Linked DNA regions of Parashewanella spongiae. The protein of the gene in region 2 interacts with the protein of the main gene of each other region in a pairwise test. Links are inferred from orthologs where the notes say so. Each region holds a gene or a part of one and is shown on either strand. Other genes may lie near its edges.

The links.
Region 1: the proteins of mrdA (region 2) and E2I05_RS18830 interact in binary tests that used the Escherichia coli proteins (3 or more experiments, as listed by UniProt). The link is inferred for Parashewanella spongiae from one-to-one orthologs.

The regions. Positions count from the first base shown.
Region 1 is NZ_CP037952.1:4,770,482-4,778,385, reverse strand. Bases 1,609-4,724 are described here. They hold E2I05_RS18830 (penicillin-binding protein 1A), read right to left. Parts: upstream 4,390-4,724; coding sequence 1,828-4,389; downstream 1,609-1,827. Other genes in these bases: E2I05_RS18825 (pilus assembly protein PilM), read left to right, coding at 4,720-4,724; E2I05_RS18835 (calcium/sodium antiporter), read right to left, coding at 1,609-1,657. Also shown: orn (oligoribonuclease), read left to right, coding at 1-186; more of E2I05_RS18835, read right to left, coding at 725-1,608; more of E2I05_RS18825, read left to right, coding at 4,725-5,799; E2I05_RS18820 (PilN domain-containing protein), read left to right, coding at 5,787-6,368; E2I05_RS18815 (type IV pilus inner membrane component PilO), read left to right, coding at 6,365-6,979; E2I05_RS18810 (pilus assembly protein PilP), read left to right, coding at 6,979-7,494; E2I05_RS18805 (type IV pilus secretin PilQ), read left to right, coding at 7,514-7,904. UniProt on the Escherichia coli protein: Cell wall formation. Synthesis of cross-linked peptidoglycan from the lipid intermediates.
Region 2 is NZ_CP037952.1:4,196,341-4,204,125, reverse strand. What follows is about bases 3,306-6,302. They hold mrdA (penicillin-binding protein 2), read right to left. Parts: upstream 5,734-6,302; coding sequence 3,877-5,733; downstream 3,306-3,876. Other genes in these bases: rsfS (ribosome silencing factor), read right to left, coding at 6,244-6,302; rlmH (23S rRNA (pseudouridine(1915)-N(3))-methyltransferase RlmH), read right to left, coding at 5,774-6,244; rodA (rod shape-determining protein RodA), read right to left, coding at 3,306-3,880. Outside these bases: E2I05_RS16640 (serine hydrolase), read right to left, coding at 1-865; E2I05_RS16635 (septal ring lytic transglycosylase RlpA family protein), read right to left, coding at 973-1,764; mltB (lytic murein transglycosylase B), read right to left, coding at 1,751-2,758; more of rodA, read right to left, coding at 2,774-3,305; more of rsfS, read right to left, coding at 6,303-6,573; E2I05_RS16605 (ankyrin repeat domain-containing protein), read left to right, coding at 6,871-7,785. UniProt on the Escherichia coli protein: Catalyzes cross-linking of the peptidoglycan cell wall. Responsible for the determination of the rod shape of the cell. Is probably required for lateral peptidoglycan synthesis and maintenance of the correct diameter during lateral and centripetal growth.

The DNA.
Region 1 (7,904 bases), 580 kb from region 2 along the record:
TCAGAGCTTGAAGATTATTTTCATTATCGAAATATTGATGTTAGTACGATTAAAGAATTGGTGAATCGCTGGAGTCCAGAAGTTCAAAAAGGGTTCAAAAAGCAGAATACTCATCAAGCGTTGCAAGACATTCAAGAGTCAATCGCTGAATTGGTTTATTATCGCAGCAAAGTATTTAAAATTTAATCAATCAGACGAATATTGCCAAGAAAGGCTTGCACAAGTGTAAAATACCCCTATAATGCGGCCTCATCTTTCAGCGGTATTCGTTAAAGATGATTCAAAATTGCGACATTAGCTCAGTTGGTAGAGCGATACCTTGCCAAGGTATAGGTCATCAGTTCGAACCTGATATGTCGCTCCAATAATTTTGAATAGTAAAGTGTTATGATGCGACATTAGCTCAGTTGGTAGAGCGATACCTTGCCAAGGTATAGGTCATCAGTTCGAACCTGATATGTCGCTCCAACTTTACGTTGTAAAATATTCACACCAAATGCGACATTAGCTCAGTTGGTAGAGCGATACCTTGCCAAGGTATAGGTCATCAGTTCGAACCTGATATGTCGCTCCAATTTCCTTTCTCTTTGTTAAAAACAATTCCTCAACTCAACATTATTTTTTGCAATCATTATTAGATTCTTTATGGATGCGTTTAGATATAGAGCTCGATTAGTTACTGTAATTGTTAATAATCGAGCTCACAGAAGCTTTAGATAAAAACTTATACGATAGCTTCGCTGACCAAATAAACGTTATAGGCAAGGTAGATAAGTAAAAGTAAGGTACCTTCTTGGCGGCTTATGCGCATGCCCGTGTATGCAAAAGGCAACATGATAACTGCGAGTAAAAGCATTACGGCAAAGTCGATTAATTCTAAGCCGTCACCTGATATAGGGTGAATAATCGCGGTAATACCAAGCACAGCAAGAATATTGAATAGATTTGAGCCAATTACATTCCCAATCGCTAAGTCACTTTGTCCACGGCGAGCGGCGACAACCGCTGTGGCAAGTTCTGGCATACTCGTGCCAATGGCAACGACTGTGAGTCCAATAATGACTTCACTAATACCAAAATACTTCGCTAAATCGACAGCGCCGTCGACGAAAATTATTCCGCCACCAATCAACATGGCAATACCAAAAATGATCAATAAAAACGATATGATTGGATGCTCTTTGCCTTCAGGCACCTCTTCTATATCACCTGTCTTTTTAGAGTCGTAGTAGCTGTAGCTTAAATAGCCAACTAATAATGCAAATAAAATACTTCCGTCAATAATATCGAGTTCGCCGTCTAACAATAACCCCCAAAACAATAATGTCACGCCGATCATGAGCGGGATGTCTCTTTTAACAACCTGAGATTGTATTTTTATGGGTTTGATCAAAGCGGTGATCGCAAGGATCAGTCCAATATTGGCGATATTAGATCCGATGACATTACCTAAAGCAATACCGCTTTTTTCGTTAAGTGCCGATTCCAAGCTGACCGCTAACTCTGGAGCGCTGGTACCAAATGCAACAATGGTTAATCCGATAACGAGCGGTGCAATGCCCAGTCGCAAAGCAATAGTGCTGGCGCCACGAACAAGTGCTTCAGCACCAAAAGTTAATATTAAAAAGCCACCGATAATGGATAGAAAAATTAGCATGGATAGTTAGTCTTGATAATTAAGTGAAACAGATGAGGGTGCGTTAAGGATAAAGGTTTTTTATGGTAATGGACAGTTTATGTCAACTCTTTACAACATAGCACCGTCAATTTGACAGTGCTATGTTTGAATAAATACAGTTTTATACCAATTACAGTAATTGGTATTACTTACTGAAATAAATCATCTTCTTCGCTATTATTGATAAAAATATTAGTATCGCTGGTACTATCGGTTACATACTCGGTAGGCTCAGTGCCTTCAATAAAGTATTCAAAGCGAGTTGTATAATCCGTTTTTCGTGTCAGCTTGCCAGTCTCTAAGTCAATGCGTACTGAAATGATGTTTTCTGGAGGCGTATCAGGTTTTTCTGGTAGCCCTTTAAGCACGCTACTCATGTATTCATTCCAAGCTGGTCCGGCTGTTTTAGCGCCTGACTCGGCGCCGTATATTTGTGCTTTTCCTAAGTTATTATTCCATGCAGTTCGACCTAATTCTCGAGCATGATCGTCAAATCCAACCCAAACTGTGCTGACATAATCAGGATTAAAACCACTGAACCAAGTATCACGGGATTCATTGGTCGTACCGGTTTTACCTGCAATATCACGGCGTTTTAATGACTGCTCTCGCCAAGCTGTACCATTCCAGCCAGTGCCTTTACTCCAATTACCTCCGCCCCAGATAGTACTTTTGAGTGCTTGGCGTATTAAAAAAGAGACTTGCGGTGAGATAACTTGTTCAGCATAGCGAAATTCGCTATCAATTTCGCAACTAAGGTTTTCTTTATGCTCTTCTTCGGTAACTATCCCATGCTCTTCAGACATTGCCGCAAAAGTTTCTGCCCACGGATCATCAGCTTGAGCTTGCGATATTTCATTTTTACAAGCAATTGTAGGTATAGCTTGTTCAATGGTTTCACCGTGCGGATCGGTGATTTTATCAATGTAGAATGGTTCAACTAAAAAGCCGCCATTCGCGAAGGTACTGAATGCACGAACGACTTGCAAAGGGGTAACAGAAGGGGAACCTAGCGCAATAGACTCATTACGAGGAATATCATCAGGATTGAATCCAAAATCAAGCAATTGTTGACGAGTTGATGTGAGTCCAGCTAGGCGCATAGCTCGAACCGCCATGACGTTTATTGATTTCGCCAATCCCTCTCTCAATCTAGTTGGGCCGCCGTAAACATCAGGAGAGTTCTTTGGCCGCCATGCAATGCCTTGTCGAGTGTCTGGTTCATTAATTGGTGCATTATTAATTAAGGTTGCGAGTGTGTAGCCTTTTTCTAAAGTAGCGCTATAAACAAAAGGTTTAATATTTGAACCTAATTGGCGTTTCGCTTGGGTAACTCGATTATATTGGCTTTGGCTAAAGGAATACCCACCAACTAGCGCTTGTATCGAACCATTGTAAGGATCCAGTGTCACGACGGCACTGGACACGCTTGGCAATTGTGCCAATTGATATGCTCCATTAACCACTCTAATCCAAACTTGCTCACCCACTTTGACAATATCAAATGCGCTCTTTGGCGCGGAGCCTTGGCGAGTATCCGATATAAATGAACGAGCCCACTTTAAGCCGTCCCATTCAATCCAATAGCTTTTTCCTGTTTTATCTATGACATGAACTTTTTGTTCTGTAACACTGATCACGGCGACAGGTATTAAATCTTGTACGTTCGATGTTGCTTTAAGTTTCGATTGGATAATGTCGACTTCAGGTTGGATCATTTCAGGCAGACTTGAATCCCACAACACTTTGTAGGGGCCTCTATAGCCATGGCGTTGATCGTAAGCATAAACATTATTTCTTAGTGCTGCTTGGGCGGCTATTTGTATTTTTGATGAGATGGTAGTGTAAACATTGTAACCCCCCGTATACGCTTGTTCTTCACCATACTTTTGTACCATATAGTCTCTTGCCATTTCAGAGATATAAGGAGCATAAAGGTCGATTTCAGCACCGTGATATGAAGCCGTATTGGGTGTTTTTATAGCTTCTACATACTGTGCTTCGGAAATATCGCCGACTTCTTTTAATCTAAATAAAACAATATTTCGACGTGAGATGGCTCGGGTTGGGTAAGAAATCGGATTCGTTGTTGATGGGGCTTTTGGAATGCCAGCAATTACAGCCATTTCAGGTAGAGTAAGCGCATTAACGTTTTTTCCGTAATAAACTTGAGCAGCGGCACCGACACCGTATGCGCGGTGACCAAGAAAAATTCGGTTGACGTAAAGCTCTAAGATTTCATCTTTAGTGAGCAATTGTTCTATATGAATAGAAATAAAAATTTCTTTTATTTTTCGAATGATGGTTTTTTCACGGGTAAGAAAAAAGTTCCTTGCGACTTGCATCGTGATGGTACTGGCCCCCTGTTTCCTTTGACCAGTACTGAGCAATACAAATGCGGAACGTAATACTCCGATAGGGTCAACACCACCGTGCTCATAAAACCGCGCATCTTCTGTAGCTAGAAATGCCTGCAATAATGGCTTAGGGATTTGTTCTAACTTTAAGGGAATACGGCGTTTTTCTCCAAATTGAGAGATCAACTTGCCATCACGGCTGTAGATGCGCAGTGGTGTTTGCAATTGAATGGTTTTTAAGGTTGCAACATCAGGTAAATCAGGGAGTACGTAAAAATAAGCTGCCGCAATAGAACCTATTCCAAGCAGTAGTAGACTTGTGAAAATAATTCCAATGCGTTTTAGCCATTTCACTTGATTTTATTCCAAATAGTGTAATAAGTAACGCGTTAGTATAAACATAAAAATCAAAAATGTGGATGATGGATTCTAAAACGTCAATATCCCATTCTTTGAAAAAAAGTTGACGCTTTTTTCGTTTAAGCTAATGAATTTATTGTTAAATGGACATTAAGTTATGGTGTTTGATCGCAAAAGCTGATAAAAAGTATACAAAATGAAAAATAATTATTGAGAAACATTCTGTTAAATGCATAATTATTGAACATCTTATTCGATAAAAGATAACATGCCTGTATTATAATAACCTGATTTTGAATATTAACGCTTAAGTGATAACCAACTATGCTTGCAAACTTATGGACTCGTTTGGCTCCGCAGATGGTCGGGATCGATGTTGGTTCCCATGAAATAAAAGCTATTTTGCTGAGTAAAACAACGGATGGATACAAAATTAACAATTGTATTACTGTTCCAGTTAAAAAAGGATCAGTAATGGATCATGATATTCGTGATTCAGAAGCAGTTGTTGAATGTTTAGAACTCATCAAAAGGCGATTACCTAAAGGCGTTAAATATGCTGCTGCAGCTGTTTCTGGTTCAGCGGTGATGACGAAAGTCATTTATATGGATGCCTCATTAAATGACGAAGAGTTAGAAGCTGAAATCGATGTTGAAGCAGATCATTTAATCCCTTACTCACTCGATGAAGTGAGTATCGATTTTGAAGTGCTTGGCTCAAACCGCGCCGATCCAAGTAAAGTTGATGTACTACTGAGTGCATGCCGAACAGAAAATGTAGATGCTAAAGTTGATGCGTTAGATAGTGTCGATCTTGAAGCTAAAGTGATTGATGTTGAAGGTTTCGCACTAGGTCGTTCGTCAGAACTTATTGTGGATCAGTTACCCGATGGAGCCGCCAATAAAATTATTGCGATGGTCGATGTAGGTGCCAATATCACCACTTTTGCCGTTGTAGATAATGGTGACACCAGTTTTATTCGAGAGCAAACCTTTGGCGGTGAACAATTCACTCAATCCATTCAGTCTTTTTACGATATGTCATACGAGGATGCTGAGCTCGCGAAAACCACTGGTGAGCTGCCCCGTGATTATATGTTTGAAGTCCTGTCTCCTTTTCAAACTCAACTGCTGCAACAAATTAAACGGACACTGCAAATTTATTGCTCATCAAGTGGTAATGAAAAAGTGGACTACATCGTTTTGTCGGGTGGAACAGCAAAGCTAGAAGGCATGGCTAATCTTGCAACTAATGAACTTGGTATTCACACAATCATTGCAGATCCTTTTAAGGGGTGTTTAACCGCCGACGATAAAGATAAAGGAATTCTTCAACATAACATCAGCAAATATATGATGGCGTGTGGACTTGCACTAAGGAGCTATTCACCATGGCGAACGTAAACCTGTTGCCTTGGCGGGAAGAAGCTAGGGAAAAAAAGAAGCGTGATTACCTTGGAATATTAGCCTTAGTGTTTATTTTTTCAAGCCTTATGGTTTACTCAGTCATGGGATTCATTGGCATGATGAAAGATGAACAGCGTGACAGAAATACATATCTAAAGTCAGAAATTCAATTGCTTGAAACTCAAATTCAAGAAATTCGCGCGATCACCAAGCGACGAGAAAATATTGAACGTCGCACTGATATTATTTTAGATTTACAGCAAGCCAGAAATTTACCAACACGTGTTTTGGATGAACTTGTTCGCATCGTTCCCCCTGGAATTTATTTATCCAATATCGAGAAAAAAGGCAATTTACTCTGGATAGAGGGTCTAAGTGAGTCGAATAATCATGTCACCAATATGATGAGAAAAGTAGAAACCTCTAAATGGCTTGACAGTTATTCAATGAAAGAGATTGTTTTAAAAGAGACTGAAAATAGGCAATTACACAAATTCAGTACCAGCATAAGAATCGTGGATAAAGATCTTTCGATGTCGTTACCAGCTAAAGAGGTGGCGAAATGAAGTTTGATATAAGTCAGTTTAATGATGTTGATTTTGAAAATATTGGCGTTTGGCCTAATCAAGTAAAAGTGGTTTTTGCTGTGATAGTGTCATTAATTGTATTTGTGGCCAGTTACTTTTTGTTTATTTCTGACGAGATAGACAGTTTGGGTCGAATGCAAGACAAAGAGATTCAATTGCGCAAAGATTTTAAATTTAAATATCAAATGGCTGCTAATTTAAAATTGTACCGAGAGCAGTTGGCTCAGATGGAAGAACAATTTTCTGAATTGTTGAAAATGTTGCCGTCACAGAATGAAATGCCGGGCCTTGTCGATGATTTAACCTTTGTTGCAACAGACTCAGGATTAAAAATTAATAGCTTAAATTGGGATGATGAAATTCCAAAAGATTTCTATATTGAATTTCCAATTAACATGTCGGTCGTTGGTGACTATCATCAAATCGGTGACATGGTAGGGAGTGTGGCTAAATTACCCAGAATTGTGAGTCTTCATGACTTTACGATTCAAAGAGATAAATCCGGCAAATTGGCGATGGAAATTCTGGCAAAAACATATCGCTTCACAGAGCAGAATGAAGTCTCTCCGAAAAAGAAGGAGAATAAATAATGCGTATTCTTTTTCTGGGATTAATTATTTTTGTATTAGTGGGCTGTTCGAATGAACGCACCGATCTTGAGCTGTTTGTGACAACTACGAAAGCCCAACATGTTGCACATATTCCTACAGTAAAAAAGGCTCCACGGTTTGAACACTACCCATATCAAGCTGAGCTGTTGCGCAGCCCGTTTGTACCACCTTCAAGAGAGTTGACAGAAGAAGCGGTTGATTTGAGTAAAAATTGTTTACAACCGAATTTGAAACGCCGAAAAGGCCAATTAGAAACGTACGCGTTAGATAACTTAAAAATGCGTGGAACACTAAGTTCCAATGGAAAAGTTTGGGCATTAATTGAGGCAGGAGCTGATAGTGTTTATCAAGTAGGAGTGGGTGAGCATTTAGGCTTGTATCACGGGAAAATAGTGAACGTGACTAAACAACACGTGAACATCGTTGAATTAATTCCTGATGGTTCTGGATGCTGGACTGAAAGAGTCAGCACAATGGAATTAACAAGTAAGTAGAGAGCAAAGGATAAGAACAATGGAATTTTCTGCCATTAACAAAGCTTCATTGGTGACAACAAGGTTGTTGCATGCCAAGTGTTTGCGAACTAGATTTTTGCAATCCATTGTGGGGTTGCTATTTTTAATTGGCTTTGCTCCGCAAGCTTTTAGCGCTAACCGTTTAATCGATGTTAAATACCATGCTGTGATTGATCATCAACTTGAAATCGAATTCTTGTTTGAAAATGACATTGCGGTGCCTAGAGTTGATGTGAATACAGATCCTATTCAACTTGTGTTGCAGTTTGCTGATAGCGTTTCAGATTTAGAAAAAGATGAATTTTCAGTAAATAAAGTTGGCGTTGAAGGCTTAATCGTCGAGCAGCAGAGTTCGAGTCTGCAATTAACCATTAGTATGGACAAGGTTT
Region 2 (7,785 bases):
TGTCACCAGCTTTGTATGGCACTAATGTTTTGAAAAAGCGAAAGCCGTAATTTAATAGCTTTTTGCTTTCAGCTTTGCGAGCTGCAGTACTTTTTGCGCCCATAACCACTGAAACTAAGCGCATATTATTTTTGGTAGCCGAAGCGACTAAATTATAACCTGCACCTGATGTGTGGCCAGTTTTAATGCCATCAACATTCATACTGTTGTCCCATAACAAGCTGTTACGGTTATATTGCTTAATGTTGTTATACGTAAACGATTTTTGTTTATAAATGGCGTACTCTTCGGGTACATCACGGATGAGCGCCGCACCCAATAATGCCATATCATATGCAGTCGTTTTGTGCTCAGAAGAATCAAGACCATGAGAGTTTTCAAAATGACTGTCAGTCATATTAAGCTGTTTTGCCCATGAGTTCATTAAGTCAACAAAACCATCTTCAGTGCCAGCAATATGTTCAGCCATTGCCACACAAGCATCGTTACCTGATTGGATAATAATGCCGCGATTGAGATCTGAAACAGTGACTTTTTTACCGGCTTCAATGAACATTTTTGACGAATCAGGGAAGTTTTTCGACCAAGCATTAGTGGAGATGGTGACTTCATCCTCCTCTTTAATATTGCCAGACTTCAATTCATGACCAATTACATAACTGGTCATCATTTTTGTTAAACTCGCAGGGTTGAGTAGATTATAAGCGCTTTCTTCGGCAATGATTTGGCCTGTATTGTAATCCATCAAAACATAGGCTTGCGCAGCAACTCTAGGTGCTTCAGGAATAACAACCGGTACAGCAAAAGAAGAAAAAGAAACGAAAGAAAGCAATAATGCTTTACCAGGGGTTTTCAATAAACTCATCATTAATTAGGCACGTTTTGGTTGATGTTAGACATATTGGACGACAGTATAGCATTAGCTGTTTGACTTTTGATATTACATAAAGTTCATTGAAATGTAATTATTTTTCAATCTGTAAGTAAATAACTTTGTGGGTAGCCTTGTTGTCTTATTGTTTGTAAAAGTTTTTCGGCCAATAATGGATGTAGCATTGGGCCGAGTTGCAATTTATGCAGTCCTTTCACGCTTTTTACTCTAGCAGATAAGTTGTATTTTGACTCAAGCTCTTTACCAATCAATAGCAAACGTTTTTTATCTTTAGATGCAACAATTTGTATGTAATGTTTTTGCGTGGATGCTGACAAAAACGAGCTTTCTGTCGGGGCTTCAATGTGAATAGCTTCTAATTTAACGTTGGATACACCTTGCTTAAGCATATCTAGCTTATAAGCGGCCGCATAGGAAAGGTCGATAATTCGCTCTGCATGAAACGGTCCTCGATCATTAATTCTGACAATGACTTGCTTGTTGTTATCAAGGTTGGTAACACGCACAAAACTTGGAAGCGGTAAAGATTTATGCGCACCAGACATGGAAAACATGTCATACACTTCACCATTAGACGTCAGGTAGCCATGAAATTTTGAACCATAATAAGAAGCTTTTCCTACCTCCGCATAATCTTTCGCAGTGGGTAAAACTTGATAATTTTTGTTGAACACTTCATAAGGTTTATTTCCTTGGCGGGAATGAGGTTCATAACGTGGTTGTGCATCTTCGATTTTAGACAAATCTGGAGGATTAATTGGTGCAGAATCATTTTTTAAATGATAGCGTTGGCTACTTGACGAACCGCAGCCTATTAATGACATTACCACGAAAGTAATAATGGAAAATAAAATAAAGTTATTGTTTCTCATGAGCCTGCTTTTCGTATGATTGTTTAAGTTGTTGGCTAAATTGATAGACGGCCATTGCATACAAAGGGCTATGATTATAACGAGTAATGACATAGAAATTTTTCAAACCGAGCCAATACTCTTTATCGCTTTCTTGTTGTAATTCAATCAGTATTGCTGGTTGAGCAATATCAATATCAATACTGTGTTTAAGGTGTAATTGAGGTGTGAGAATATCGGCGGCTTTTAGTTTTAATCTTTTCCCACTCCAGGGTGCTGTTTCAGGAGCTGAATCACTTTCATTGACGAGTTCTATGGTCGTTGGCATACCTTTTTGCCAGCCATGTTTGTGTAAATAGTTCGCTACACTGCCAATAGCATCTGCTGGACTTCCGATTAAGTCACGGCTGCCGTTCCCGTCAAAATCAACTGCATAATAGCGATAGCTTGAAGGAATAAACTGTCCGTAGCCCATTGCGCCAGCGTATGAACCTTTTAGGTTGTTAATATCCAAATGTTCTTCTTTGGTTAGTTTTAATAAATCACCTAATTGCCCACGAAAAAATTTAGCGCGAGGAGGGTAGTAAAAACCGAGCGTATATAACGCATCAAGTACTGAATGTTTACCTAAGTACTTACCGTAATAGGTTTCGACGCCAATGATTGCGACAATGATTTGTGGATCTACTTGAAACTTTTTAGCGGCGCGAGCGATGACATCTTTATTTTTTTTCCAAAATGATAATCCTGCCTCAAGCCGATTGTCCGTTAAAAATATGGGATAATATTGATACCAAGGTTTGGCTTCCCAGGGACGAGAAATAGAATCGATAATAGTTTGTTGAAAGTGAGCTTTATCAAGAATAGAAGTGACTTCCTGCTTAGTCATTCCGTTGCGGACTTGCTGCGCAATAAATTCAGATTTCAGAACTTCTGGAGCACTCGTTTCGTCGGCATAACTGGGTAGAACAGCACAAATTACTAGACTGATAACCGCTGATGATATTAAGCGCATAATAGTTTCCATTCCTTATTTATCAACAAAACGACGATGAGTATTAATGCTCATTAAAATACCAAACCCAACCATTAACGTTAGCATAGATGTGCCACCATAGCTGATTAATGGTAGCGGAACACCGACTACAGGTAATATGCCAGAAACCATTCCAATATTGACAAAAATATAAACGAAAAATGTCAATGTGATACTGCCCGCGAGCAACCGAGAAAAGCTGGTTTGTGCATTTGATGCAATAGCGAGCCCACGACCAATTATGTATAAATACATCAACAGTAAAAAGAGACTACCAACTAAACCAAACTCTTCGCCAATAACAGCGAAGATAAAATCAGTGTGCCTCTCTGGCAAAAACTCGAGCTGGGATTGTGTGCCGTGCAGCCAACCTTTACCCCAGAGCCCACCAGAACCAATTGCAATTTTCGATTGAATAATGTGATAACCAGCACCAAGAGGATCGCTCTCTGGGTTAAATAATGTCAATACTCGTGTACGTTGATAATCATGCATTAAGAAATACCAAAGCACAGGTAAAAAGGCTAAACCCGAACAAATAATACTGAGTACAATTCGCCAACTCATTCCTGATAAAAACAAAACAAATATGCCAGATGAAGCGACCAGAATAGAAGTTCCAAGATCGGGCTGTTTAGCGATTAATAATGTAGGAATTAGTAGCAGTATCGCAGCACCTGCTAGATAACGCTTTTTGGGTGGAAGTGGGAATTTACTGATATACCAAGCCATAGTAATCGGAAAAGCGAGCTTCATTAGTTCGGAAGGTTGAAATTCAATAAAACCTACATTTAACCAACGCTGTGCGCCTTTATTCACTTCTCCAAAAAACATCACACCTATGAGCAACGCCACGCCAGTCAAATAGATAGGCAGTGCCCAGCGCCTTAAAACTTCAGGGTTGATTTGAGCAACGATAAACATCACGAATAGGGACAAAACTATACGGATTGCTTGCCTTTCTATCATGGCAAAATTATTACCACTGGCTGAATAAATAATAAACGACCCAAAACTCATCAGAGCAAGAATCCCAATGAGAAGAAGTAGGTCGATATGCATTCTTCGCCAAATATTTTGTCTGTAGTGCTCAGAGTTCATGGTTGAGCCTCCAGATTAGGTCTCAATAGGTATTCATCAAGTAATGATTTGGCAACAGGTCCAGCATTTTCACCACCCCAACCTGCATTTTCAATCACTATGGCAAGCACAATTGTGGGTGCTTCATAAGGGGCATAGGCAACAATTAACGCATTATCACGGTATTTTTCGCTGATATTTTTGGCGTCGTATTTTTCGTCTTGAGCAATGCTCACAACTTGTGCGGTACCTGTTTTCATTGCTACCTTATAAGGGGAGTTTTTGAAACGAATTTTATTTGCGGTACGGAACATCGAATCATTAACAATCTCCCAATTGTGCTGATTTTTTAAAACTATTGGAGGTAACTCATCAATTGGTGAGTCAATTTTTGTTGTTTCATCCTTAATAGATTTCAGCAAGTGAGGGACAAATCTATTTCCACGATTGGCGATGATACTGGTGGCTTTTGCGAGCTGAATTGGTGTGGCCGTCCAATATCCTTGACCAATACCGATATTAACCGTGTCGCCTCTCCACCAAGATTGATTGTATTTTAGTCGCTTCCAATCTTTCGATGGCAAATTACCTGAAACCTCTTCAAAAATATCTATCCCTGAATTCTCTCCAAAACCGAATGGCTCCATGAACGTCGAAATTTTTGTTATTCCAAGTTTGTAGGCCAATTCGTAAAAATACGTATCGCAGGAGTGGATAATGGCATCATGAACATCTACCCAACCATGTCCCCATCGGTACCAGTCTCGATATTTATGATCAACGTTTGGTATTTGCCAAAAACCAGGATCCCAAATGCGGGTTCTTTCTTCCACAACATTTCCTTCCAATCCAGCTAAAGCCATTAATGGTTTTATCGTTGATGCTGGCGCATATTGACCTTGAGTTGCACGATTTATTAATGGGCGAGACGTGTTGTTGAGCAATGCGCTGTATGACTTCCCTGAAATACCGTGAACAAATTGGTTTGGATCATAACTTGGGCTAGAGACGAGGGCTAAAATGCCACCGTCTCTCGGATCTATGGCGACCACTGAGCCTCGACGCCCAGCTAATAATTCTATGGCTTTCTTTTGTAACTCAAGATCAAGAGTTAAGTATATATCTTGTCCCGGTTCTGGAGGTGTACTAGCCAAAGTTCGAATGGTTCTTCCGCGGTTATTTACTTCTTCCTCTAAATGCCCCGGTATACCATGCAGTAGACTTTCGTAATACTTCTCGATACCTTGTTTACCAATATCACGAGTTGCCGCGTAGTTGATCCATTGCTCATTCTGCTCTAATTGTGCTTGATCTTTTTGGTTGATCTTTCCGACATAACCGAGCACATGAGTGAGCGCATCACTATGTGGATAATAACGTTTGAGACCTGCTTCGATAAAAATACCGGGAAACCTGTGTTGGTTTACAGTGAATTCCGCTACTTGTTCAGGTGTGAGTCGGCTTTTAAGAGCAAGTTGTTTGAAACGACGATGATATTTTAATGACTCTTTAAATAGTTCGATTTCTTCATCAGAAAGATCAATAACTGTTTTTAATTTTAATAAAGAATCGTCTAGATTTTTGGTTTTTTCAGGTAATACCTGCAACGAATAAAATGGTCTATTTTCTGCGAGCAATTGACCGTGGCGATCGTAAATCAACCCGCGGCTGGGTGCTACAGGTACAACACGAATACGGTTTTCATTAGAACGAGTTGAATAATCGCTAAAACGTTTTATTTGCAAATGGTATAGATTAGCAAGTAAAACACTGATAAGAGCTATTACGCAAACAAAAGTAAATAAAGCACGGCGTTTAAACAGTGAAGATTCTGCAGCGTGATCATGTATGGTCATTCGCTTTTGTGGCGGCACAGTCTCTCCAAAATCAGCAACAAATTAAAATTATTTACCCTTACTCTCGATGGTAAGGGTGATTGTTATTCACACTCCAAGCTCGGTATAAACTTTCAGCAACAACAATTCTTACTAAAGGGTGAGGCAAGGTTAGAGCAGATAAACACCAACTCTGGCTCGCGGCTAGTTTACAAGCAGGTGAAAGACCTTCTGGGCCACCAATGAGTAAACTGACATCACGCCCATCAAGTTGCCATTTATTCATGGCAGATGCAAGATCCGGTGTTGTATAATTTTTTCCGGGCAAATCTAAAGATACAATATGGTTGCTCTTCGGAATAGCTGAAAGCATTAATTCGCCTTCTTTTTGAAGAATTCTAGCAATATCAGCGTTCTTTCCACGCTTTCCTGCAGGAATTTCAACAAGCTCTAGCGCCATATCTCTAGGAAAACGCCGCTGATATTCCTGAAAACCGCTGGTTACCCAAGCTGGCATTTTAGTGCCAACCGCAACAAGTTGAAGTTTCATTACTCGGGAGTATCTGACCAAAGTTTTTCTAGTTGGTAAAATTCACGAGTTTGTTCTTGCATGACATGCAAAATAACAGAACCGAGATCAACCAATACCCATTCGCTACCATCTCTTCCTTCAACACCAAGTGGAGGTACGCCAGCATTTTTAGTTTCAAGAGCGATATATTCAGCAATTGCTTTAACGTGGGTTTTTGATGTTCCTGAGCAAATCACCATAAAATCGGTAATTGTAGATTTCTCTTTTACGTCAAATGTAATGATATTTTTTGCTTTTAAATCGTCAATTTTGTCAACGATAAATTCTTTTAATTCTGTACCTTGCACACCCATACCTCAAATACGGATAAAAAATAGCTGCGAAGTATATACTGATGCGCCTATAAAATATAGTTTTCAGCTAATGAAAATGCCGTCTGTTAAGGGATGTGAAAGGTGGAAGTAACACCTTTGTACGATTATTTTGTGCATAATTTCATCACGTTACTTTTTAACCATTTAATTAATTATGCTTCACTAATCTTGCAGACGAGGTTGGACAACCATACCCTGCGTACATCTCTATATTTCCTGTAATTGGTATAAATAGAAATAGCGTATTTTATTGTTTTAAGGGTAACGGTAATGACACCAGAATTTTCAAACACATTAAGCTCTACTCTATATTATTCAGGTGCTCTGACGGAAGCTAACGAAGTCAATGTTGTTGCCAATCCAAAGACTTTGGATTCAAAAGCTAAACTAGTTTCAAAACTCGAAGATTTATATGTTGCTATTGAAAATAACTTATCAGTTGAGTCACGAGTGCGGGTTAATCCCCGTCTAGAGCAATTTAAAAGCAATATTCAAAGGTTTGATGATTTTAAGATAGATCAAGTGTACAAAGAGCAGTTTGGGAGCGTTGAAGATCATATTGATGAACTGTGCATAAAACTGAATGGTCCGTCAACTATGGAATCTAAAGAAGCGGCAGTCATACAGTTACAATGTGAGCAGGAAGCATCAACAGGGAAAGTAATGCATTTAAATACCCATCGAGCACTAATTACCTTGAACGCAGGAATAGAGAATATTACTGTCGAATTTGAGCAAGCATTGGTTGAAACTGTTTTTTCTTGTGTCAGAAGCTACTTAACACATAATAGAATAAAACCAAATTTAGCCAATATTTCAGCTTGTGTAGCTTTTGTCTCGAACGAAATGGGGTTGGGTTTAAAGTACGTAAATCGAATCGCAGCCACATGCACAACAGTTTCAGAAACACAGTTATCAAGAGTTCGTGAGATTGCAAGAACTTGTATTTCTCCCTCAATGTTAATGCAGTTACTTATTGTTAAATACAAAATAGATGCCAATGTAGTGAAGAAGTGTTTTTTGTTAACGTCACAAAAAATAAGTGCAGGACAAACGCTTACATCTTCGCTCTTCCCGAATGTAATATTAAGCAGAGAAAGTACAGGGCTTTATCGTTTAACAGAAGTGGCCTCAAAGAAGAGTTTTGCTCCAGATATCTGTATTTTAAACGGTTATGAATATGAT